DNA from 3 places in the Vibrio sp. Vb0937 genome. Region 1 is predicted to be linked to each of the others. Evidence: predicted binding sites of a transcription regulator. Region 1 holds the regulator's gene; each other region holds the start of a gene.
The links. The regulator MetJ, encoded in region 1, represses methionine synthesis genes. The targets are predictions, from matches to a motif close to TTAGACNTNTANANGTCTAA.
Positions count from the first base shown of each region.

Region 2: a site for MetJ is predicted at 3,006-3,025, ahead of metN (methionine ABC transporter ATP-binding protein MetN). Genes of this name have one in related genera too.
Region 3: a site for MetJ is predicted at 5,304-5,323, ahead of metE (5-methyltetrahydropteroyltriglutamate--homocysteine S-methyltransferase). Genes of this name have one in related genera too.

Region 1 covers NZ_JAWOTK010000035.1:1,989-10,253, forward strand. Annotated here, with positions in the region: gene R7P67_RS21325 (malic enzyme-like NAD(P)-binding protein) at 1-657, shown strand, start outside; gene metJ (met regulon transcriptional regulator MetJ) at 771-1,091, opposite strand; gene R7P67_RS21335 (O-succinylhomoserine (thiol)-lyase) at 1,317-2,477, shown strand; gene R7P67_RS21340 (bifunctional aspartate kinase/homoserine dehydrogenase II) at 2,493-4,901, shown strand; gene metF (methylenetetrahydrofolate reductase) at 5,163-6,065, shown strand; gene R7P67_RS21350 (PadR family transcriptional regulator) at 6,136-6,675, opposite strand; gene ppc (phosphoenolpyruvate carboxylase) at 7,101-8,265, opposite strand, start outside.
Region 2 covers NZ_JAWOTK010000008.1:8,715-16,979, reverse strand. Annotated here, with positions in the region: gene R7P67_RS12735 (Zn-ribbon-containing protein) at 1-208, shown strand, start outside; gene R7P67_RS12730 (MetQ/NlpA family lipoprotein) at 335-1,144, opposite strand; gene R7P67_RS12725 (methionine ABC transporter permease) at 1,177-1,854, opposite strand; gene metN (methionine ABC transporter ATP-binding protein MetN) at 1,844-2,878, opposite strand; gene gmhB (D-glycero-beta-D-manno-heptose 1,7-bisphosphate 7-phosphatase) at 3,220-3,771, shown strand; gene treR (trehalose operon repressor TreR) at 3,846-4,793, shown strand; gene treB (PTS trehalose transporter subunit IIBC) at 4,970-6,394, shown strand; gene treC (alpha,alpha-phosphotrehalase) at 6,482-8,167, shown strand; gene R7P67_RS12695 (hypothetical protein) at 8,257-8,265, opposite strand, start outside.
Region 3 covers NZ_JAWOTK010000027.1:12,169-20,433, forward strand. Annotated here, with positions in the region: gene R7P67_RS20015 (YgiQ family radical SAM protein) at 1-260, opposite strand, end outside; gene R7P67_RS20020 (EAL domain-containing protein) at 686-3,142, shown strand; gene R7P67_RS20025 (hypothetical protein) at 3,229-3,939, shown strand; gene R7P67_RS20030 (DUF4250 domain-containing protein) at 4,092-4,292, shown strand; gene metR (HTH-type transcriptional regulator MetR) at 4,314-5,225, opposite strand; gene metE (5-methyltetrahydropteroyltriglutamate--homocysteine S-methyltransferase) at 5,507-7,789, shown strand; gene R7P67_RS20045 (GspS/AspS pilotin family protein) at 7,923-8,265, opposite strand, start outside.

The DNA of each region.
Region 1 (8,265 bases):
GCCGCTGTAGCGTGTATGGAGCTTCTGATCAAATGCGGCGCAATGCGCGAAAAAATCTACATGCTAGATCGCAAAGGTGTGATTCACACTCGTCGTGATGATCTTAATGAATATAAGCAGCTATTTGCGAACAATACAGATAAGCGCACACTAGAAGACGTGATTGAAGGTGCAGATCTGTTCCTAGGTGTATCTGGTCCAAACCTATTGCCAGCGGAAGCGTTGAAGTTGATGGCAGATAAGCCAATCGTATTCGCATGTTCTAACCCGGATCCTGAAATCAAGCCGGAACTTGCTCACGCAGTTCGTGATGACTTGATCATGGGTACTGGCCGTAGTGATTATCCTAACCAAGTTAACAACGTATTGTGTTTCCCATTCATTTTCCGCGGTGCTCTTGATGTGCGTGCAAGTGAAATCAATGATGAAATGAAACTTGCAGCCGTTGAGGCGATTCGTGAGCTAGCAAAAGAGCCTGTACCTGAAGCCGTATTGAAGGCTGCAGGTGTTGATAAGCTAGAGTTTGGTGCGGACTATATTATTCCAAAACCAATGGATTCACGTTTGCTACCACGTGTTGCAAAAGCGGTTGCTCAGGCGGCGGTTAATTCAGGTGTAGCTCGTATCGAGATGCCTGAAAACTACATGGCAGAGTAATATATCTTTCAGATGTGATACATAAAAAATGGGACGCTATTGCGTCCCATTTTTTATGTCATTCATTTGGCTCGAGGCAAGAGTTATTACCTGAAACCTCTTATCAGGCTTTTTTATTCTTCGTCGAATGACTCAAATTCGATGCCCATTTCCGTCATCAGCGCTTTTACTTCTGTTGGAATATCATCAGGACGGTCTTTACGAAGGTCTTCATCTGTCGGAAGTGGCTGACCTGTGTACGCGTGCAAAAATGCCTCGCATAGCAATTCGCTATTGGTTGCATGGCGTAAGTTATTGATCTGACGGCGAGTACGCTCATCAGTTAGCACCTTTAAAACTTTTAGCGGGATAGAGACGGTAATTTTTTTTACTTGTTCGCTTTTTTTGCCGTGCTCTGCATATGGGCTAATGTATTCGCCATTCCAGTCAGCCATTGCACACCTTCATTTATGTAATCGGTTAAAAATAATTTAGGTGCTGATTTTAGCTGCATTTACCGCCATAAGCAAAGACATATAGACGTCTAGAAGTGTTGACGTCTCATTTTTTGACGAGTAAAGTGAACATAACAGCAAAGGAAGCGTGTTGATCACTTTATGTTACTCATTAGATATAGCGCATTCCTATTTAGAAGTCATTACCCGTGAAAGGATACACCCATGAGCACTCGCAAACCTGCGACCATTGCAGTACGCACTGGTATTGAATCAGACAGCCAATATCATGCTGTCGTTCCACCTATTTATCTTTCCACTAACTATGGTTTTCCTGCTTTTGGTGAAGTGCCCAAGTATGATTACACACGATCTGGTAATCCAAACCGCGGACTGTTGGAAAGTGCGCTATCTGAACTTGAGTCTGGAAAAGGAGCGGTTGTTACTAACTGCGGTACGTCGGCATTAAATTTATGGGTTTCCGCTTTTCTCGGCCCAGATGATCTCATTATTGCTCCTCACGATTGTTATGGCGGCACCTATCGTCTTTTTAATACCCGAGCTAGCAAAGGCGATTTTAAGGTTCAGTTTGTCGATCAATCAGACGAACAGGCTTTAGATGCTGCATTGGCACAAAAACCAAAACTCATTTTGCTAGAAACTCCGTCAAACCCTCTGGTTCGCGTAGTGGATATTGCAGCTACCTGTGAAAAAGCGAAACAAGTCGGCGCGTTAGTTGCGGTGGACAATACCTTTTTGACACCCGTGTACCAAAAACCTTTAGAGCTAGGTGCGGATTTTGTTATCCACTCCACAACAAAGTACATCAACGGTCATTCGGACGTAATTGGTGGGGTAATCATCACCAACACAGAAGCGCATGCAGAAGAGCTTGCATGGTGGGGCAATTGTATTGGTGCAACGGGCACACCTTTCGATAGTTACATGACACTGCGAGGTATTCGTACGCTTGGTGCTCGTATGAAAGTTCATGAAGAGAGCTCACAGCAGGTACTGGCTTACCTACAGAAACAAGCGTTAGTTAAAACTATCTATCATCCAAGCCTGCCGGAACATCCAGGTCATGACATCGCTAAAAAGCAGCAAACGGGCTTTGGCTCTATGTTGAGTTTTGAGTTTGCTGGTTCGTTTGAGCAGTTAAAGGTGTTTGTGAAAGAGCTCCAACTGTTTTCATTAGCTGAATCATTAGGTGGTGTAGAAAGTTTGATTTGCCACCCGGCATCCATGACGCACCGTGCAATGGGTGAGGAGGCTCTGGCGGAGGCTGGGGTCTCTCATCAACTATTGCGTTTGTCTGTCGGTTTGGAAGATGCACAAGACCTCATCACAGATTTAGAACAAGCGTTCGCTAAAGCTACCCAGTAATAGGAGACGATAACAATGACTGTACAACGTCAGCTGCATAAGTTTGGTGGCAGTAGCTTAGCAAACCCAGAATGCTACTTACGCGTTGTGGGTATTCTCAAGGAGTATTCGACAGAAAATGATCTTGTGGTCGTATCTGCTGCAGGAAAAACCACTAACCGCTTGATTGAGTTTTTGGAAGGGTTAAGTAAAGATGGCCGAATTGCGCATGAAGCGCTTCAAAGCTTGAGACAGTTCCAAACTGAGCTAATAGAAAGCTTGTTGGAGAGTGAAGCAAAAGAAGAGCTGTTAGCTTTATTACATGATGAGTTCAGTACTCTCTCGGAGCTAACTGCACCACTCACTAATGCGCAAAAAGCTGCGGTACTGGGACACGGAGAAGTATGGTCTGCTCGCCTATTGGCCGCGTTATTATCTCAACGTTCTATCCCTGCGGTTGCACAAGATGCACGAGCGTTTTTACGTGCAGAAGCGGGAACTCAACCAGAGGTTGATCGCGCTCGTTCATACCCTTTAATTAAAGAGAACCTCGCGCAGCATAACCATAAACTTGTGGTAATTACTGGCTTTATGGCTCAGAACGAGGCAGGAGAAACCATCCTACTTGGTCGTAACGGCTCTGACTATTCTGCAACGGTCATAGGCGCGCTTGCTGAAGTCAGTACTGTCACGATTTGGAGTGATGTTGCTGGTGTCTATAGTGCCGATCCACGTTTGGTGTCTGACGCTTGTTTATTACCGTTACTTCGATTGGATGAAGCCAGTGAACTTGCTCGCTTAGCTGCCCCAGTGCTACACAGTCGTACGCTTCAGCCTGTGGCGCAAAGTACCATGGACCTTAATCTCAAGTGTAGCTATCTGCCAGAGTCGGGTTCTACTCGTATTGAGCGTGTATTGGCATCTGGTCGTGGCGCTAAAATTATTACTTCACTGGATGATGTTTTATTGGTGCAGTTGTCTTTCATGCATGGGCACGACTTCGAAAAAACACAGAGTGATGTATTACAAGCGTTGCAGCGCGCGCAATTAGAGCCATTGGCATTTGAAGCTCAATCCGATCAGCATACGCTACGCTTGGCTTACACCGCAGAAATCGCCGGTGGTGCATTGAAACACTTGCAAGAGCTTGCGGTAGAGGCAGAAATTAAGCTAAAAGAAGGTTACTCGCTCTTAGCTGCGGTAGGTGCAGGCGTTACGAAAAACGCCAATCATTGCTTTGGCTTTTATCAGAAGCTAAAGCACTCTCCGGTAGAATTTATCTCTGAAACAGACTCAGGGCTGAGCCTAGTCGCTGTTTTGCGCCGTACTGATACCGAGGCGTTGGTTCAAACGATTCATAGCCAGTTGTTCCAAGCGCAAAAACGCGTGGCAGTGGCTTTATGTGGCAAGGGTAATATTGGTTCTAGTTGGCTAAATTTATTTGCTACGCAAAAAAGTGAGCTCGAAAAACGTCATGGTATGAGCTTTGATCTTGTCGCGGTTGTGGATAGCCAAACCTATTGGTTCGATGAGCAAGGTATTGAGGCGGCGAGTGTTGCTGAACGATTTGATGATGAAAGCATAGCAAACAATGGGGATTGGCTGGCACGTTTGGGAGCGCTTAAAAGCTATGATGAAGCCGTCGTGCTTGATGTTACCGCGAGTAAAGAGTTAGCTCAGCGCTACGTAGAAATCGCACAGCAAGGCATTCATTTGATTTCCGCTAACAAAGTGGCCGGTTCCGCAGATAGTCAGTACTACCATCAGGTTCAAGATGCATTCGCTAAAATTGGTCGTCATTGGCTATACAACGCAACGGTTGGTGCTGGGTTACCGATAAACCATACCGTGCGAGATCTTCGTGAAAGTGGGGATGAAATCGTCGCTCTATCGGGGATTTTCTCGGGGACGTTATCATGGCTGTTCCAACAGTTTGATGGTTCTGTGCCATTTAATGATTTAGTCGATCTTGCTTGGCAGCAAGGGTTAACCGAACCTGACCCTCGTTCTGATTTAGATGGCTCCGATGTAATGCGTAAGTTAGTCATCTTGGCTCGAGAGTCGGGCCTAGATATAGAACCAGACAGCGTTAAAGTTGAGTCTTTGGTTCCAGAAGAATTAAGAGAACTGAGCTTAGATGATTTCTTCGATAATGGAGCGTTGTTGAGTGAAATACTTCAAGAGCGTCTGACAAAAGCACAGAGAAACGATCAAGTGCTTCGCTATGTGGCGCGTTTAGAAAAAAATGGTAAAGCAACGGTGGGAGTCGAAGCGTTATCTCGTGAGCACGCGCTCGCCAACTTATTGCCATGCGATAACATTTTTGCCATAGAGAGCAAGTGGTACAAAGATAACCCTCTGGTCATTCGAGGACCAGGCGCAGGCAGAGAAGTGACAGCCGGCGCTATTCAATCCGACCTCAACCGATTGGCTGGTTTATTTTAAAGTTGCGATTGACCTAAAACCCTGGAATTAATCCAGGGTTTTTTATTCCCCTATCAGTGCCATACTGAAGTCATAACCCGTGCAAAATGGTGAGATGATGCTCAAGTAGAAACTTGAACTATCTTCATTATTAACGTGAGAAAAATTCATAATTACAAGGTTGACATTAAATCGTATTCAATACATTCTGTAGACATATAGACGTCTAAACGTCGATTTTAAGGATTTGTTTTCGTGGCGGAGTGCCGCAGGGAGAGTAAGATGGGATATACGCACGCAGGCCATATCGACGCCTTGAACCAGAATATTGCTGAGTTATCAGATAACATCAATGTATCGTTTGAGTTTTTTCCGCCAAGCAGCGCTAAGATGGAAGAAACACTTTGGAATTCAGTGCACCGTCTTAAAACGCTTCAACCTAAATTTGTTTCTGTGACTTACGGTGCGAACTCCGGCGAGCGTGACAGAACACACTCCATCATTAAAGAAATTAAAGCCACAACCGGATTGGTTGCCGCTCCCCATCTCACTTGTATTGATGCGACTCGTGAAGAGTTGATTAATATTGCCGATGATTATTGGAACAATGGTATTGAAAATATCGTCGCTCTGCGTGGTGATATTCCTCCAGGTGGCGGTGCGCCTGATATGTATGCCTCGGATTTGGTTGAGCTGCTGAAATCACGCCACGATTTCGATATCTCCGTTGCTGCATTCCCTGAGGTTCACCCTGAAGCTAAAAGCGCTCAGTCTGACTTATTGAACCTAAAACGTAAGGTAGATGCAGGTGCAAACCGTGCTATTACTCAGTTCTTTTTTGACGTTGAGTCTTACCTGCGATTCCGTGACCGTTGTGTCGCAGCAGGAATTGACGTAGAAATTGTGCCAGGAATTTTGCCTGTATCGAACTTTAAGCAAGCTTCTCGCTTTGCGGCACAGAACAACGTGAAAGTACCAGGATGGATGAGCAAACAATTCGATGGTTTGGATGATGATCCGGTGACTCGCCAGCTTGTAGGAGCTAGCCAAGCTATTGATATGGTGCGTGTACTGAGTCGTGAAGGGGTTAAGGACTTTCACTTCTACACACTAAACCGTGCAGAGATGACTTACGCGTTATGCCATACGTTGGGTGTTCGTCCTCGCGCAGTAGTCGGTGCGTAAATCTGGTTTCAAAAGGATAAAAGGCTTGCCAAGTGGCAAGCCTTTTTCGTTTTATCAAAGCAAAAGGAGTTTAACCAATCACTTCAAGTTCAGTTAGAACTTCTTCTGCCCAAGTGATCCAAGTTTCACGTAACAGAAGGTTACGGCGAAGCGTTAGACGTTCTAGGCGAGCTTGTTTATCTAAAGTTGACGGCGTTGCGTAGTAAGCCGCTTCAATTTCTTTGTAGTGAGAAACCAGTTTGCGAGACTCTTCAACTAGCTCGGCGAGTTGGTCACGGAATGGAGCTGCAGGTTGAACGGCACATGCCATCAATTTCGCTGAAAACTCATCACGAACTGTTGGGTGTGCAGTTGGTTGATCAAACCACTCTCCTAAAGCGCTGCGACCAGCGTCTGTAATGGAGTAAACCTTGCGGTCTGGTTTGCCTTCTTGGGGTTCTAATACGCAAGTAACCAGTTCTTTCTCAGCCATTTTGTTGAGTTCACGGTACACCTGTTGGTGGCTTGCTTTCCAGAAGTAACCGATGCTAGCAGAGAATTCTTTAGTGATATCGTAACCGGTTGCGTCGCGAGTGCTAAGAACAGTTAAGATTACGTGTGGTAATGACATGTCTTCAATCCAAATGGTCAATAAACTTGTAAACAAGCTACTTATACTTTCAGCTGCGCTCTTACTGGCACTTGAGTTTTTTAATGTATAAGTAGCACCAACAATGTTGGTCCTGTCACCTTAAAGCCGTTTATCACCTAGAGAGATGGGGAGTCCCATCAAGGCTGGAGCAGGTATGATTGGATTTATGAGCTCTCAGCAGGCAAGTAGTATATAAATAATAAGCATGAAGTGGAATAGTAGGACAAAATTACCCTAAAAAACTAACATAATAATCAATAGTGTTAACTTGTGGTTTTTTATTCTTTTGTTTTGGTATTTTTTGGGTCTTTAGTGGTTTATTTGACTACTTTTGTTTTGGTGCGATTATCCTGTGATAAAAAAAAGCTGAGCATTTGCCCAGCTTTTTATTAAAAATGAAACGATTAGCCTGTGTTACGCATACCTGCAGCAATACCAGCAATCGTCACCATCAACGCTTCTTCCAAGTTTGCAGAAGCTTCTTCGGTTTGACGCGTGCGGTATAGCAGCTCTGCTTGTAGCATATTCAATGGCTCAACGTAGATATTGCGTAAGCGAATAGACTCGAGTCCCCAAGGGTCATGCTGCATCAAGTTTTCATTGTTCTCTACATTCAGTACCGCTTTGATGTCTTCTTGAAGCTGAGCACGAAGCTTTTCACCGAGTGGACGGAGCGACTCATCCACCAATCGCTCATCGTAGTAGCGAGAGATATCAATATTACACTTCGAGTACACCATTTCCAGCATGCCGAGACGAGTTGAGAAAAATGGCCATTCGCGGCACATCTCTTCGAGCAATGCTTGGTGGCCTTTATCGATCGAGTATTGAATCGCTTCACCTGCGCCTAGCCATGCAGGAAGTACCAAACGGTTTTGACTCCATGAGAAGATCCACGGGATTGCACGTAAGCTTTCTACTCCGCCCTTAGGGTTGCGTTTTGCAGGACGAGAACCAAGTGGCAACTTGCCGAGTTCGAGTTCTGGTGTTGCTTGGCGGAAGTAAGGCACGAAATCTGGCTCGCCACGAACCACATTTCGGTAAGACTCACAGCTTACTTCTGATAGCACTTCCATCAAGTCGCGCCATTCTTGTTTTGGCTCTGGTGGCGGTAACAAGTTGGCTTCCAGAATCGCACTTGCATATAGGTTAAAGCTGTTTACTGCGACATCTGGGAGTCCCAGTTTAAAGCGGATCATCTCGCCTTGCTCTGTTACACGTAAACCGCCTTTCAAGCTTTTTGGTGGTTGCGACAAAAGCGCAGCATGCGCAGGTGCGCCACCGCGACCGACTGTGCCCCCACGACCATGGAATAGAGTTAGCTCAACGCCTTCTTCTTCAGCCACTTTAACTAACGATTCCATTGCATGATACTGAGCCCAACCTGCAGACATAACACCTGCATCTTTCGCTGAGTCAGAGTAACCAATCATGACCATCTGGTGGTTTTGGATAAAACCACGGTAAAGGTCAATCCCCATAAGCTGCTTGATGACCGATTCTGCGTTGTTCAAATCGTCTAGCGTTTCGAACAGAGGACACACATCCATGCGGTAAGGGCAACCTGCT
Region 2 (8,265 bases), on a different contig from region 1:
ACGTGGCCGTATCGAATACATCACGAAGATCCCTACGTACTATTACCAGTATCGTGTCGGTGGTCAGTCGCTGGAGAGCGAGAAAGCGCGCAAGTGTCCAAAATGCGATGGCGAGTGGCTACTCGATGAGCCACTACATGACATATTTCATTTTAAGTGTGATGACTGCCGAATCGTGTCGAATATCTCTTGGGACCATCTTAAGTAGCGAATTGAAGCTACTTAAATGGGCAGATAGACAAATAGAAAGGGCTGATGTTTTCACATCAGCCCTTTTGTGTTTAGAACGTTTATGTTTAGAACGTTGTTTTCAGTCATGTTTTGAAAAGTGGGATTACCAACCTTTCACAACACCGCCTTTGAACAGCTCTTTTGCCGCTTCGTAAACTTCTTCCGTTTGGTAAGCTTTTACGAAGTTTTGTACGTTTTGCGCATTAACATTTTCTTCGCGAGCGACAATTAGGTTTACGTATGGTGAGTCTTTATCTTCAACGAACACGCCGTCACGCTCTGGCGATAGGTCGATAGAGCTTGCGTAAGTGGTGTTGATGATAGATAGCGTTACGTCATCCAGTGAACGTGGAAGCTGTGGGGCTTCTAGTTCAATGATTTCGATATTTTTAGGGTTGCCTACGATGTCACGTACTGTAGCGAGTAGACCAACGCCATCACGTAGCGTAATCAAACCTTGTTGCTCAAGAAGCAGTAGTGAGCGACCTAGGTTCGTTGGGTCGTTTGGTACTGCGATGCGTGCGCCATCTTGAATTTCATCAATTGATTTTACTTGCTTTGAGTAACCAGCAATAGGGTAAACGAATGAGTTACCCGCGATAGCCAGTTTGTAGCCGCGGTCTTTCACTTGTTGGTCTAGGTATGGTTTGTGCTGGAACGCATTCGCGTCTACTGAACCATCATCCAGAGCGGCGTTTGGTGTTACGTAATCGGTAAATGTTACTAGCTCAACATCTAGGTTGTATTTCTCTTTTGCTACTTTAGCGGCAACTTCGGCTACTTGTGCTTCAGCACCAGCAATAACGCCAACTTTTACTTTGTTTACGTCTACTTCTTTGTCGCCGCAACCCGCTAGAGCAAGAGCAGAGGCGGCCGTTGCTACAGTCAAAAGACCTTTAAGGCTAAATTTCATCTTTATCTCCTTATAATTTGTATTTTTGATGCTTATCTGTGGTCTACACGGCGCACCACTGCGTCGCCGATAGACTGAATAATCTGTACTAGAACAATCAACATCACGACAGTCACGGCCATGATAGTTACATCGTAGCGGTGGAAACCGTAACGGATGGCTACGTCACCTAGGCCGCCGCCGCCTACCGTACCCGCCATAGCTGAGTAGCTAACGAGAGTGACCAAGGTAATCGTTACTGAGTTAACAATAGTCGGCATTGCTTCAGGTAGTAGAACTTTTGTGATGATCTGTGTTGGAGTCGCCCCCATTGACTGCGCTGCTTCCACCAAGCCTGTCGGTACTTCTAATAAAGCACCTTCAATAAGACGAGCGACAAAAGGAATGGCGCCAATAGTCAGTGGGACGATTGCTGCGGTTGTACCGATAAAGGTTCCAACCAGCATTTTTGTCACTGGAATAATCGCAACCATCAGTACGAGGAATGGCACAGAACGACCAATGTTAACGATAGCGCCTAAGCCGCTATTTAGTTTGGTGTTTTCAAGTAGGCCGCCTTTCTTAGTAATATGGAGGATTACGCCTAATGGAATACCCACAGCAAAGCCGACTAATCCGGCAACCGCAACCATGTAAAGCGTTTCCCACGTTGCACCTAAAAGTAGTTTGCTGTTTAAACTCAGCCATTCAGAAATCGTATTAAAGGACATAACCAAGTACCTCTACTTTTACGTTGTGCTTACGCAGGTATTCAAGAGCTGCGTTGTCATCTTCTTCGTTACCAAATAGCTCTGCGACCATCATGCCGAATTTCACGCCACCAGCGTAATCAAGGTCGGAACTCAAAATACTCACATCAATATTGTATTTACGAGAAATTTGCGACATTAACGGTGCATCGACGGTTGCGCCAGTAAACTCTAAGCGAACCAACGGGTAGCTGCCATCAACACGCTCTGCTTGCAGACGTGCTTGGTAATCTTCAGGAATGGAAAGATCCAGCGTTGAGCGAATGAATTGGTGTGCCAGCTCTGTCTTAGGGTGCGCAAAAATATCGCCAACGGTGCCTTTTTCCACCAGCTCACCACCACCGATGATTGCTACTTCGTGACAGATACTTTTTACGACTTCCATTTCGTGAGTGATAAGTAAAATCGTGATGTTGAGTTTGCGGTTGATCTCTTTCAATAACTCAAGGATAGATTGAGTTGTTGCCGGGTCTAGCGCACTAGTGGCCTCATCACAAAGCAGCACGCTAGGATCGGATGCCAATGCACGAGCAATTGCCACACGCTGTTTTTGTCCGCCACTTAAGTTAGATGGGTAGCTCTCGTGTTTGTCGGCTAAGCCCACAAGCTTTAGCAACTCAGTTACTTTTGTTGTGATTTGCGATTTGTCTTTACCTGCCAGTTCTAGTGGCAGTGCTACATTATCAAACACAGTACGAGACGAAAGCAGGTTAAAGTGCTGGAAGATCATGCCAATGTTACGGCGTGTTTCGACTAGTTGTTTTTTGCTGAGTTTGGTTAGATCCACACCATCAACGATGATGGAACCAGAGGTCGGCGCTTCTAACATGTTGACACAGCGGATCAGCGTACTTTTACCAGCACCTGATGAACCGATAACACCAAAGATAGTGCCTTTGTCGATGTGTAGGTTAATGTCTTTCAGGGCAAGGATTTCCTTACTGCCTTGGTAGAACACTTTATTGACGTTTTTTATTTCTATCATGTTTCAACCTGCCCAAAGATACGGGGAACTTCGCTGTCAAAAACGGCCTTTGACAGAACTTAATGTTGAGCTTTATCTCAATTTTCAGTTGATGCTATGGGTTAAGCAGAATGAAGTCAATAGATATTTTTACGTCTAGACGTCTAAATGTATGGATGTTCTGTTTTGAAGCGAAGATGTATAGATAACAAGCAGGAGGTAGATGGCGGGGCACCCTCAGATTTACCGATTCTTGCCCAACAAATCAACTGTTTTGTCGAGGCCTAGAATGAATTAGATAGTGTTGAAGTTTATAAGGTATGTAATAATCTGATTAAACCGAGTTAATAGAGAAATACGTTTTGGCAAAACCTGCTGTTTTTATCGATCGTGATGGCGTGATAAACGTTGACCACGGCTACGTTCATGACGAACATGATTTTGAGTACATTGATGGTGTATTTGAAGCGACGAAAGCGCTAAAAGATAAAGGCTACCTTCTAGTGTTAGTGACGAATCAATCGGGCATCGCACGCGGTAAATTCAGTGAAGACCGTTTCTTGTCTCTGACTCAATGGATGGATTGGAACTTTGCTGATAATGGTGTTGAGTTCGATGGTATCTATTACTGTCCACATCATCCAGAACATGGCATTGGCGAGTACAAGCAAGATTGTGAGTGCCGTAAGCCAAAACCAGGTATGTTCATTTCTGCGCGTGACTTCTTGAAGATCGACATGGAGAAATCTGTGATGATCGGCGATAAAGCTGAAGACATGATGGCAGCAGAAGCGGCAGGCGTTGGCACTAAGATTTTGGTTCGCACTGGTAAGCCAGTAACGGAACAGGGCGAAGCCATTGCAACGGTAGTATTAGATAGCATTGCAGATGTGCCTGCGTACTTAAACAAGTAATCTTCATTACTGACTGAGATAAGGGAAGCCACTGCTTCCCTTTTGTTTGATTCCTTCTTTTAATCTGAACACTTATGAGCAAAAAACTCACCATTCTTGATATCGCAAAATTGGCAGGCGTGGGCAAATCAACAGTAAGCCGTGTGCTTACTAACGATCCCAAGGTAAAACCGCAAACGCGTGAGAAGGTAGAGCAAATCATTCGTGAATCAGGCTACGTCCCATCAAAGTCGGCGCAGTCGATGCGTGGTGGCAGCCAAAAAGTCATTGGGGTTATCATCTCCCGTTTAGACTCACCATCAGAAAATCGCGCCGTTGGTACCATGCTCAATGCTTTGTATTCCGCTGGTTATGATGCGGTGATCATGGAGAGCCAATTCGATCGCGATAAAACCAATGAGCATTTGGATGTGCTTAAACGTCGCAACGTCGATGGGGTGATCGTGTTTGGTTTTACTGGATGTGATGAGCGAGCATTGGCGGAGTGGGGTAATCGTATCGTCGTGATCGCGATGGACACGCAAATGGTTTCCTCGATCAACTACGATAACCAAGGTGTGATAGACATGGCTTTGTCTCACCTTGAGCAGCAATCTTTATCTCGCATTGCTTATATTGGTGTTGACCCTGAAGACAAAACCACTGGCTTAGCTCGTCTAAATGCTTATAAAGCTTGGTGTCAACGCAAGCAAATTGCACCTTGTTTCCAAACGGGTAAGTTGAGCCATGAAAGTGCTTATCAGTTGGTAGACAAAGTCCTTCAATCTGATACTCAGGCCATCGTGTGCGCCAGTGACACTATCGCGTTGGGCGTGATTAAGCGTCTTCAAGAGTTAGGACGTGAAGACGTGGTTGTGACAGGTGTTGGTGGTAATGAATTGCTCTCTTTCCTTTTCCCTAAAGTATTTAGTGTCGACCCAGGTTATACCCTTGCAGGTGAGAAGTCCGCTAACATGCTGATCAATCAATTAAATGGCGATGAGGAAGTGGTTCACTTTACTCAACAGCCTATCGTTTATTGACCCACACTAAAACGATCTGCTCTAAAATTATACTGTGATCACTCTCAATTAATGGGACTGTTCCCATTTTGTTTTTTGCCTTCGGATGGCAATATTAAAATTAAGAAATGGGAATGTTCCCATTTATAAAAACAAAATGATGAATCGAATGTATCCAATACAGGGTGGACAAAGTTATGAGTAAGATTGCGCGTAAAGACGTGGAGCGTCTTATTGAGCTGGTCGGGGGGCCGGACAACATTGCCAGTGTAAGTCACTGTTTAACTCGCTTGCGTTTTGTTCTAAATGATACGGACAAAGCAGATACGAAACAGTTAGAAGCATTACCGATGGTGAAGGGCTGCTTTACCAACGCAGGCCAGTTCCAAGTGGTTATCGGTACTGAAGTGGATGAAGTTTACAAGGTACTGATCGGACTGACGGGTAAAAGTGAAGCCAGCAAAGACGAAGCGAAGAACGCTGCTCGTCAAAACATGAATATCGTTGAGCGTGGTATTTCCCACCTTGCAGAAATCTTTGTACCACTGCTACCTGCGATCATTACCGGTGGTCTGATCCTTGGTTTCCGTAACGTGATTGGCGACATCAAGATGTTTGATGGTCAAACGCTAACGGAAATCAGCCAGTTTTGGGCAACGGTACACTCTTTCTTATGGCTGATTGGTGAGGCGATCTTCTTCTTCCTACCGGTTGGCGTGTGTTGGTCGACAGTGAAAAAGCTCGGCGGTACTCCGATTCTGGGTATCACGCTTGGTGTAACATTGGTTTCGCCACAGTTGATGAACGCCTACCTGATTGGTAAGCAAGTACCCGAAGTGTGGGACTTTGGCTTATTTGCCATCGAGAAAGTGGGCTATCAGGCGCAAGTGATTCCAGCAATGCTTGCTGGTATGGCTCTGGCGTTTATTGAAACCAACTTAAAACGCATCATTCCGTCTTACCTTTACCTAGTGGTTGTGCCGTTTGTCTCTATCATTGTGTCTGTGATTCTTGCGCACTCTATCATTGGCCCATTCGGTCGTATGTTGGGTGATGGTGTTGCTTTCGCAGCAAAAGCAGCCATGACAGGTGACTTCGCAATGATTGGCTCAACCATCTTCGGCTTCCTATACGCGCCATTGGTCATTACTGGTATTCACCACACCACCAACGCGGTTGACCTTCAATTAATGCAAGAGCTAGGCGGCACGCCAATTTGGCCTCTGATTGCGCTTTCAAATATTGCTCAAGCGTCTGCGGTCGTCGGCATCATTATCATCAGTAAAAAACACGGCGAGCGTGATATCTCAGTGCCTGCGGCTATCTCTGCTTACCTTGGCGTGACTGAACCGGCGATGTACGGCATCAACTTGAAATACAAGTTCCCAATGTTGAGCGCGATGATCGGTAGTGCGTGTGCTGCTGCTATTTGTGGTAGTGCGGGCGTAATGGCGAACGGTATCGGTGTGGGCGGTTTGCCGGGCATCTTGTCTATCCAACCGCAGTTCTGGGGCATTTTTGCTTTGGCTATGTTAGTCGCAATGCTGGTACCTGCTGCATTAACGTTAATTCTTTATAAGCGTGCACAAGCCAAAGGTGAGCTTGAGCCTGCAAACGCGTAATTCTATTTGAGGCAGTGACTTGGCTGCCTCCTCCTATTTTTCTTTTCAAATTTTAAGTTTCCGATTACTGGTAAGTGAGTGTTAGAAATGGCTATGACCAAGCATGATGAGAGCTGGTGGAAAACCGCAACCATCTATCAAATTTACCCAAAAAGCTTTTGTGACAGTGGCAGTAAAGGCACGGGCGACATCAAAGGGATCATTTCTAAGCTGGATTATCTTAAGCATCTTGGTGTGGATGCGATTTGGCTGACGCCGGTTTACCAATCGCCAATGATCGACAACGGTTATGACATCTCCGATTACTACTCGATCAACCCTGAGTTCGGCACGATGCAAGACTTTGATACTTTGCTAGCAGAAGCGCATCAGTTGGGTATTCGTATCATCATGGACATTGTAGTGAACCACACGTCGACAGAACACAAGTGGTTCCAATCCGCACTGGGTGATAAAAACAGCCCATACCGTGATTACTACATCTGGAAAGATCCGGTAGATGGTGCTGAACCAAACAACTGGCAATCAAAGTTTGGTGGCAACGCTTGGGCGCTGGATGAAAAAACAGGCCAGTACTATTTGCACCTTTTTGCTAAAGAGCAAGCGGACTTAAACTGGGAAAACCCAGTAGTGCGTGAAGAAGTGAAAGAAGTCATCAGCTTCTGGGCAGAAAAAGGAGTGGATGGTTTCCGTCTCGACGTTATCAACCTGATTTCCAAGCAGCAAGATTTTCCAAGTGACGATATTGGTGATGGTCGTCGTTTCTACACGGATGGTCCACGTGTGCACGAATACCTTCAAGAGATTAGCGAATCTGTGTTTCAAAAATACGGCAGCGTGACGGTGGGTGAAATGTCTTCCACTACGCTAGAGCACTGCCAGCAATATTCTTCGCTAGACGGCAAAGAGCTATCCATGGTGTTCAACTTCCATCATCTGAAAGTCGATTATCCAAATGGTGAAAAATGGACCAAAGCGCCGTTTGATTTCATTCAGTTAAAACAGATCTTCAATCATTGGCAAACGGGCTTAAATGGCAAAGGGTGGGGGGCGCTGTTCTGGTGTAACCACGACCAGCCACGCGTTGTGAGCCGATTAGGTAACGACGAGCAATACCGTGTTGAATCTGCCAAGATGCTTGCGGCATCAGTGCACATGATGCAAGGCACACCTTATGTTTACCAGGGGGAAGAGATCGGCATGACCAACCCGGATTATACCGAAATCAGCCAATATCGTGATGTTGAAAGTACTAACATGTACGACATTATGGTCAACCGTGATGGTGTATCTCATGACGATATGATGGCGATCTTGGCACAGAAGTCGCGTGATAATTCACGTACACCAATGCAATGGAACAGTGCAAAACACGCGGGCTTTACTGAGGGAACGCCGTGGCTTGAAGTGGCGCAGAATTACTCTGAAATCAATGCTGAAGCTGCGGTTGCCGATTTGAACTCGGTGTTCTACTTTTACAAGCGTCTGATTGAACTGCGTAAACAGGTTCCAGTCATCACCGATGGCCGTTATGAAGATTTACTGCCAGAGCACAAACGTATTTTCGCTTACGCTCGTCAGAACGATAAGCAAACGCTGCTGTGTATCAATAACTACTACGCTGAAGAGGTGGAATGCGTTCTGCCAGAACGTTTTGATATGAGTAAAGCGAAAAACTTGCTATCTAACTATCAAAACTCAGCGAGCGCAGTCGCGTCAAACCATCAAGTGTTACGACCTTACGAAACTCGTATTTTGTTGATAGAAGAATAAACTCGGGTGTCATCACCCCTAAGATTGATATTCGAGATGAAGGCTTTGGTGTGCTCCCCAAAGCCTTCTTTTATTGAGATATCTCTAGCTTATTTTGT
Region 3 (8,265 bases), on a different contig from region 1:
ATGAACGCATCTTTATTTTGCCATTCTGGTTGAGCAATGATACCGACACGGAAACCTTGTGCTTCTAGCAGGCGGCCAATGATAGCCATACCAAAGCTTGGGTGATCCACATAAGCGTCACCGGTTACAATGATAATGTCACAGCTATCCCATCCTAGGGCATCCATTTCTTTGCGACTGGTCGGCAAGAAAGGTGCCGTACCAAAACACTCTGCCCAGTATTTTTTGTACTCATGAATAGGAGTGATGTTATTGGTCATATTTTGCTCTCTGTTCCAGGGAGCGCGAATTATAGCGATTTGATTATCAGGTATCTATAACAAACTCATCTATTCCAGCTTAGTTCATCGAGTTTTATTTGGTTTGTAAAAATATCAATGCTCTATCGGCGATTTTCTGTCTAATTTCACCTTGAAAGCCTCATGGTTATAGATCGGTTCATGAAAAATGTCGCAATCTTAATACAAAGTATAAGCAATGGTGTGCTTATATGGGGTAAGGCCTATAATCAAATTAGTGCATATTAAATGCAAAAGGCTGAGCTGCTCTGGAAATAGTTCTAAGTCGATAGGCTTATCGTTGACACAATCCATCTATAAAGAGGATCGGCAGGTCCCAACTGGAATGTCGCGAATTGACTGTGAATTTTGAGCCTTGGGCTAATTACAAAAAAAGGGGCTAGGGTATGAGTGAATCTACGACAACAGTGCATCCAAAAATGCAAACGACTTCCAGTCTAACTCCTGTTATAGAGTGGTCTTACGATATTGATACTCGCGAGTTCGAATGTGATCAGCAAGGAATGGCAAAGGCATTTGGGATAAGTACGCCAGTAACCAGCCTAAATAACTTGTTTGATCATATGCTGATGGGGCAACAAGAAACGCTAAAACAACGAATTCTAGAAGTGGAACTCTTTGGCGGACGGGGGCGGTTTTCTTGTTGCATGATGCTAAAAAACGTTAACTTAGTGCACGTTACTATTAGTTTTGAAAGGCTCAATAAGCGCATTATCCAAGGCACTATCATTCCACAATTAACAATCACTGGTTGCGAGGAGTTAGCGAAAATCCTCGAAACGATTTTTGATTTGCCAAATGTAGGCGTTTTAGTTGCCGATGAAGATACGCGCATCTTAGGTTGTAACCGTGCCTTTGAGTTACAAATGGGCTATCAAAACCGAGATCTGGTTGGGCTTAAAACTCATATATTCAGTACCTCTCACCATAGCCAAGCGTTTTATGAGCAGCTGTGGCAGCAAATTAATGATGAAGGATGTTGGTGTGGTAACTTGCTGAGCAAAACAGCAAACGGTAGCAACCAAGCTCATCATCTTTGTATTTACCGACTTACGTTTCACTCTGGACGAATTCTTTATCTCGGATTTTCTACGGATATTTCTGCTTCGTTGTTGTGGATGAAAAATCGTTGTGAACAACAGCATGATTGGGCTGCCTTTTTACCAACGAGGAAAGAATTTGAACTCCAATTAGCTAACTTAGCGAATGAAAGCAGAAATAAAGAACTCAACATTGTTATGACACTCAGACCCAAGTTTTCGGAGAGATACTTGCTTGAACAGCAATTAGGTTTTGCAGATTTTATTATGCGAAGTCGCTACACCAGTATTGCGGGGCAGTTATCTCGGGATGTGTTTGTCGTATGCTTGCAGACCCCTCATTGTCAATGGTTGAGCCCGGTTCGTTTGATCCAAATTGCCATGAAAGGGTTCTTTAATGAGCTTAGAAATGAAATGGGCACAAAAATGCATGCCACTATCGTTAAAGGCCAAACTGGTGTGTCAATCCTTGGCTATGATACGAACCGCCCAAGACAAGCGCTAGCACATGCAGCGCAAGCGATGTTGTCCTCTATTTCCGGTGAAGGTAGCTATTTCAACTTTTACGACAGTGAACTTCACTCTGAATTAGTGAAGCGCCAACATCTCGAGGCGTTTTTGGAGGCGCAAATAGAGAGTGGGCTAGTGGACGTTTACTTTCAACCGATTATCGACGTTCAAACCGGAAGCGTGGTTAAGTTCGAGGCTCTCGCACGCTTCTATGATGAAAATGATGCGTATTGCACGCAAAAGATGATCGCTATTATTGAAGATCTAGAACTCATAGCGGCACTTGATGATGTGGTCTGCCAAGCTGCGTTGAAGCACTTTCCGCGCTTACAAGAAATTTATGGCGAGGAAGTGGGCGTGACCATCAATCGCTCCCTCAATACGAAATTGGATTCTCTTCAGATCCTTCAGCGGTCGCATGATTTGATTAAAGCCAGTGGTGTAGACCCTAAGCGAGTAACTATCGAGCTAACAGAAACCGCGTATTTTGAACAAGATGAGGAGCATACTCGAGCTCTAGAGGAAGTGCGGAAAGAGGGCATTGAGATCGCGATTGATGACTTCGGTACTGGGTATTCTTCTTTTTCTTATCTAGAAAAAGGGCAGTTTGATTTACTGAAAATAGACCGAAAATTCATCAAGAACATTCATAAAGGGAGCACCAGCTATAACATTGTGAAAATGGTCACCGAGCTTGCACAGCAAATGAATGTAAAAGTGGTTGCTGAAGGCGTGGAATCTAAGCAAGAACTTCAAGTATTGGCAGAAATCGGTGTCGATTACATGCAGGGCTTTCTATTTTCTGCTGCCGTGCCTGTCGATTTGATGGATAAAGCGGACAGTTATGAGCATCTGTTCTCTGACATCGCGATTGAGTCTAAGCAAAGTGATGTGTTGCAATCTGTGAGCCATGAACAAGTCAGGTCTATGGACCCTGGAGAACCGCTCTCCTTGGCAGTGGAGTACATGAATTTGAATCCAAGCTCGCCTTTAGTTGTTCTCAATGAAAATCGTTGTGTTGGGTTAATTACGAAAGAGACGGTGAATTTACACCTAACGCCTTCGATGGGAACAGAGCGAGAAACTGAACGAGAAAGCCGAATTTGGAAACGTCCTGTTAATCAGATAATGAGCACCGAATTTGTGTTGGTTGATGAGGATTTACCTGTCTCTGTTATTCGAGAGTTGGTTAAAACCGGCATTCGTTTCCCTTGGGTACTGTGTAATACCAAAGAAGAGTACCGTGGAGTTTTAACGCAGGAAGACGCGTTGAAGTATCTTGCTTCTCTGTGAATAAAATTGTCTTACCGTTTTAGCTCATTTGGGGGCCGACTTTCGGTGGTTTGGCGATAGTTGATTTGATATTATCGCCCCCCAAAATGACTTTTGAGCGTGCATTCAACATGATTCAACAATTGCTGGTTACTTTCCCTCCGATGCTATTTGGCGCACAAGCGCTACTGACTTTGCTTCTAATAAAGGGCGATATTTGTCCTGGTCAGCGAGGACGTCTTCATAAAATGTTGCCAGCAGTAGCTGTATTGTGGCTCGCTGTTGCGTCACTTCGCATTGAAGCATTTATGATCGTGTTTGCTATTTTCTACTTCTATTCTCAGGTTCAAACCAAGAAAACGCGTGAAAAAGGGCCACTATGGGCGATGCATTTAGCGAATGGTTTGGCCTTTGCGTATGTGAGTATTCAAGTATTTGAGCAATCAAGCTGGCCAGCATCGATAGCGATGGCGCTAATGATATTTTTCCTTGGGGCGTCATTTTCTCAATTGCTGCTTACGATAGCTCGCAGCAGATTACAGGCATTTCACCGTATTTTACCAGTTACGGGCATTGTGTCTGGAATGCTATTAGTCATCGCAACGTTGTTTGCTTCTTACCAGTTAAATGAAGCTGCACTGAACGCTGCAACACAGTCAATCTTGCTGTCTTTAGCTATGTTAATTTCTTCAATTATTGTGTGGTGTTGGCATATTTTTACGCATAAGAAACCAGAAAAGGTGCAACTGAGCGTTGCCTTGTTGCTAGCACTCGCGTCGATGACGAGCCTGCAAGGTTTATTTTCTCTCGCGGCTTAACCTCTATTCTAAAGACAAAGCTAGACGGCTTATATCCAAGTGCTTTCTTGGTGCTTGGGTATAAGGTGATCACGTTTTAGATCGCACTCACTTTAAATTCGCGTGATTACTACTACGCTTGTTTATATACCTTGTCGAAGAGGAGAGTCGCGATGGATTTAAGCAATGTAGGTAATCTGGACAGCACTATTTTGCTAGGTATCGTCAACGAAAAGCTACGTTTAGAGTGCGACAGTTTTGACGAGTTAGTATCAGTGTATGAGATGGATGTAGAGTCTGTAGTCGGCAAGCTTGATATGCTCGGTTATCAGTACGATCCATTGACTAACCAATTTAAAGCATATCAACGCTAAGCCTTTCATAACCCAAATCTTTTAAGCCACCTTGATTCCGTCAAGGTGGCTTTTACATTGTAGCCTCGCGGTTGCGAAAAAAGCTTGTAAGTAACGCTTTTCTTTCTCTGAGTGACGCGTTGCAGCAAACAAGCGACGCCATAAGCCTTGGCCGAAAGGTTTACTGGTAATAAGACCTTGGCGAGAAAATTCAGAAATCGCCCAATTGGGTAGTGCCGCCACCCCTAATCCAGCAGAGACCATCTGAACTAACATGAGAGTGTTGTCGGCTTGCTTCCATTTCGCAGGTTCTATTCCTGCTGGCTGAAGAAAGTGTTTTACGACGTCTAGCCTTTGTTTTTGAACCGGATAAGAGAGCATGGTTTGATCTGCGAGATCTTGCGGATCAATAATTTCTTTTTCCGCCAATGGGTGGTTGGTTGCGGTAATTAAACGCATTTCAAAGTCGAATAGAGGCTCGTAGTGGACTTCAGATCGAGGTTGGATATCGGAAGTAATAACGAGATCGAGTTCGCCTGCCAATAGAGCTGGGAGTGGTTCAAAGCCAAAACCAGAGGAAAAGTCCAATGTTACGCTAGGCCAAGCAAGTTGGTACTCCCTAAGTGCAGGCATTAGCCATTGGAAGCAAGAGTGACATTCAATGGCCATATGTAATCGGCCATTGACGTCCTCTTTCAAGCTCGCTAAATCATTTTCTGCTCTTGCGAGTTTCGGAAGGATATCTTCTGCAAGACGCAATAGGATTTCTCCCTCTGAAGTGAACTTCACCGGACGAGTCTTTCTCAGGAACAGTTGCCCTCCAATTCGCGCCTCCAAATCTTTGATCTGATGAGACAGTGCCGACTGAGTGAGATGCAAAGCGGTCGCTGTCGCCGTTAGAGAGCCAGTGTCTCGAAGCGAAGTGAGTGTCCGCAAATGTTTTAGCTCTATCATGAATTCCTTTCATCCTTTGTTGCTCGCTATGAACAGAATAGCAATCGTGTAAATAACTTAACGACAAAAAATGGATATGTAAACGTCTAGACGTCTATTTGTTGTTTTTATTTGCGAATCATGTCGCTTCATGATGAATTTTTTTAATAAACAAGTTGAATAAATGGACGTTGTTCTAATATCAGATGAGAGCGATAGTTTAGCCATCCAGACATCTTAATCTTTACCGAAAGATGCTCTGATCCAAACAAATTGAACAAAATTGAGAAAGGAATAGGGACATGGCGACAACGACTCACATATTAGGTTATCCACGTATCGGTGAAAAAAGAGAATTAAAATTCGCTCAGGAGAAATACTGGCGAGGAGAAATTGAACAAGCTGAGCTTAAAAAGGTTGGGGCAGATCTACGCGCCAAAAACTGGCAAACACAAACGGATGCTGGTCTGAGTTTTGCCACCGCTGGCGACTTCGCTTGGTACGATCATGTACTGACGACCACGTTGCTATTGGGTCATGTGCCAAAGCGTCACGCTGATGGTTTCCCTAACCTGGATACGTTGTTTAAAGTGGGTCGCGGTCAATCTCAGGCGGGTTGCAGCTGTGCGGGCGCTGCGGCATCGGATATGACCAAATGGTTCAACACAAACTACCATTACATTGTCCCTGAGTTCAGCAAGGACGATACGTTTGAAGTGAGCTGGCCGCAACTGTTTGAAGAAGTCAACGAAGCGCTTCAAGCTGGCCACCAAGTGAAGCCTGTTTTGCTTGGCCCAGTCAGTTACCTTTACTTGGGCAAAGAGGTCGAAGAAGGGTTTGACCGCTTAACCCTGCTACCACGCTTACTTACTGCTTACCAAGCTATTTTGGCAAAGCTAGCAAGTCAAGGTGTTGAGTGGGTTCAGATTGATGAGCCAATTTTGTCACTGGAGCTAGAAAGCAAATGGGCTGATTCGTTTAAGCTAGCCTACCAAGTGATTCGAAGCGATGTAAAAGTGCTGCTAACGACGTACTTTGACTCCGTAAGCGATACGCTAGACAAAATTGTAGAGCTACCGGTGGATGGTTTGCATATCGATTTATCTGCCGTCCCTCAGCAGCTTGACGATGTGGTTGCCAAGTTACCGGAGGGGTGGGTGCTTTCTGCCGGCGTTGTGAATGGTCGTAACGTGTGGCGTTCAGATTTAAGTGCCCAACTCGAGCGTCTACAGCCAGTCAAAGAGAAACTGGGCGACAAACTTTGGGTTGCCAGTTCATGTTCTCTGCTACATAGCCCTGTTGATTTAGCACTGGAAACAGAACTGAGCGAAGAAGTAAAAAGTTGGTTTGCCTTTGCAAAACAAAAAGTGGCAGAAGTCGCCTTGCTTGGCCGAGCGCTCGATGGTGACCAAAATGCGATTCTCGCTTGTGATACCTATAGCCAGCCAATCAAAGCGCGCAAGACAGCAACACATGTGAATAAACCTCAAGTACAAGCGCGTTTAAACAACATTACCGCGTCACTTGCCGAGCGCAGCGCACCTTATGCAGAGCGTGCTGCGCATCAAGCTGAAGTATTGGGCTTGCCTTTGTTGCCAACAACGACAATCGGCTCTTTTCCTCAAACGGGTGAAATCCGGGTGCAGCGCAGCGCTTATCGTGCAGGTCAATTATCTGAGTCTGAATATATCCAAGCACTTAAAGGACATATTGCTGACGCAGTAAAACGTCAAGAGGCGCTCGACCTAGATGTGCTTGTTCACGGCGAAGCAGAGCGTAACGACATGGTGGAATACTTCGCTGAGAACTTGGCGGGTTTTCAAACGACCAAATTTGGTTGGGTACAGAGTTATGGCTCTCGCTGTGTGAAACCTGCCATTGTAGTTGCTGACATTGAACGTGAAAAACCGATCACGGTTGAATGGTCGACGTACGCCCAGTCGCTAACCCGCAAACAGATGAAAGGCATGTTGACTGGACCAGTAACGATTTTATGTTGGACGTTCCCACGTGAAGACATCACACGTCAAGAAATTGCGCAGCAACTTGCTTTGGCACTGCGTGATGAGGTGTCTGACCTGCAAGATGCAGGCATCAATATCATTCAAATTGATGAGCCAGCCATTCGAGAAGGTTTACCACTAAAAAAACGCGATCACAAAGCGTACTTAGAATGGGCCGTAAATGCCTTTAAGGTCTCTGCGGCAAGTGCAAAACCAGAAACTCAGATTCACACTCATATGTGTTACAGCGAGTTCAATGAAATCATTGATTCGGTTGCGGCACTCGATGCGGACGTCATTACCATTGAAACATCTCGCTCAAATATGGAACTGCTGAAAGCATTTGAAGAGTTCAATTACCCGAACGAAATTGGCCCTGGTGTTTATGACATTCACTCACCAAACATTCCTACGGAAGAATGGATTGAAGGTTTAATCAAGAAAGCGGCAGAAAAAATTCCGGCTCAACGTTTGTGGGTAAATCCTGATTGTGGGCTGAAAACACGAAACTGGAAGGAGACAGAAGCCGCATTGGCAAATCTGGTTTCAGCGGCGAAGAAGCTCCGTGCTGAGCTGGCGTAACACATCGTTGCAGCAAATAAAAACGGAGACTGTGATCTCCGTTTTTCTATTCTTAACTGTTAACTTTCGTTTTCAGATTATCCAATAATAGCGAATCATCGTCTCATGCCGAAAGCAACAAAAATTACTGTAGCTACTTCACCTGAGTACAAGTCTGTGCGGAAACCAACTCATCTGCCATCAACTGACCGCGAGAATTACGTACCTTAATACGATACATCAAGCCCATATCAATTTGCTTGCGAACTTCTGGGTTGCTGCAATAGGTATAGATACTGGTATTCAGTACTTGATTTAACGGCTTTGCACCGAGTGCGCCATCGTTATAAATCATCATCATCTCTACAACATTTTTGTTGGATGAGACACGCATTATTTGCAGTGGACCGTACTCTAAAGGGAGGCCCGCTGACAAGACTCCTGCTCGGTTTGATGCCATAAGCTCAAGTTGCCGCTGATTATCATCGGTTGATGAA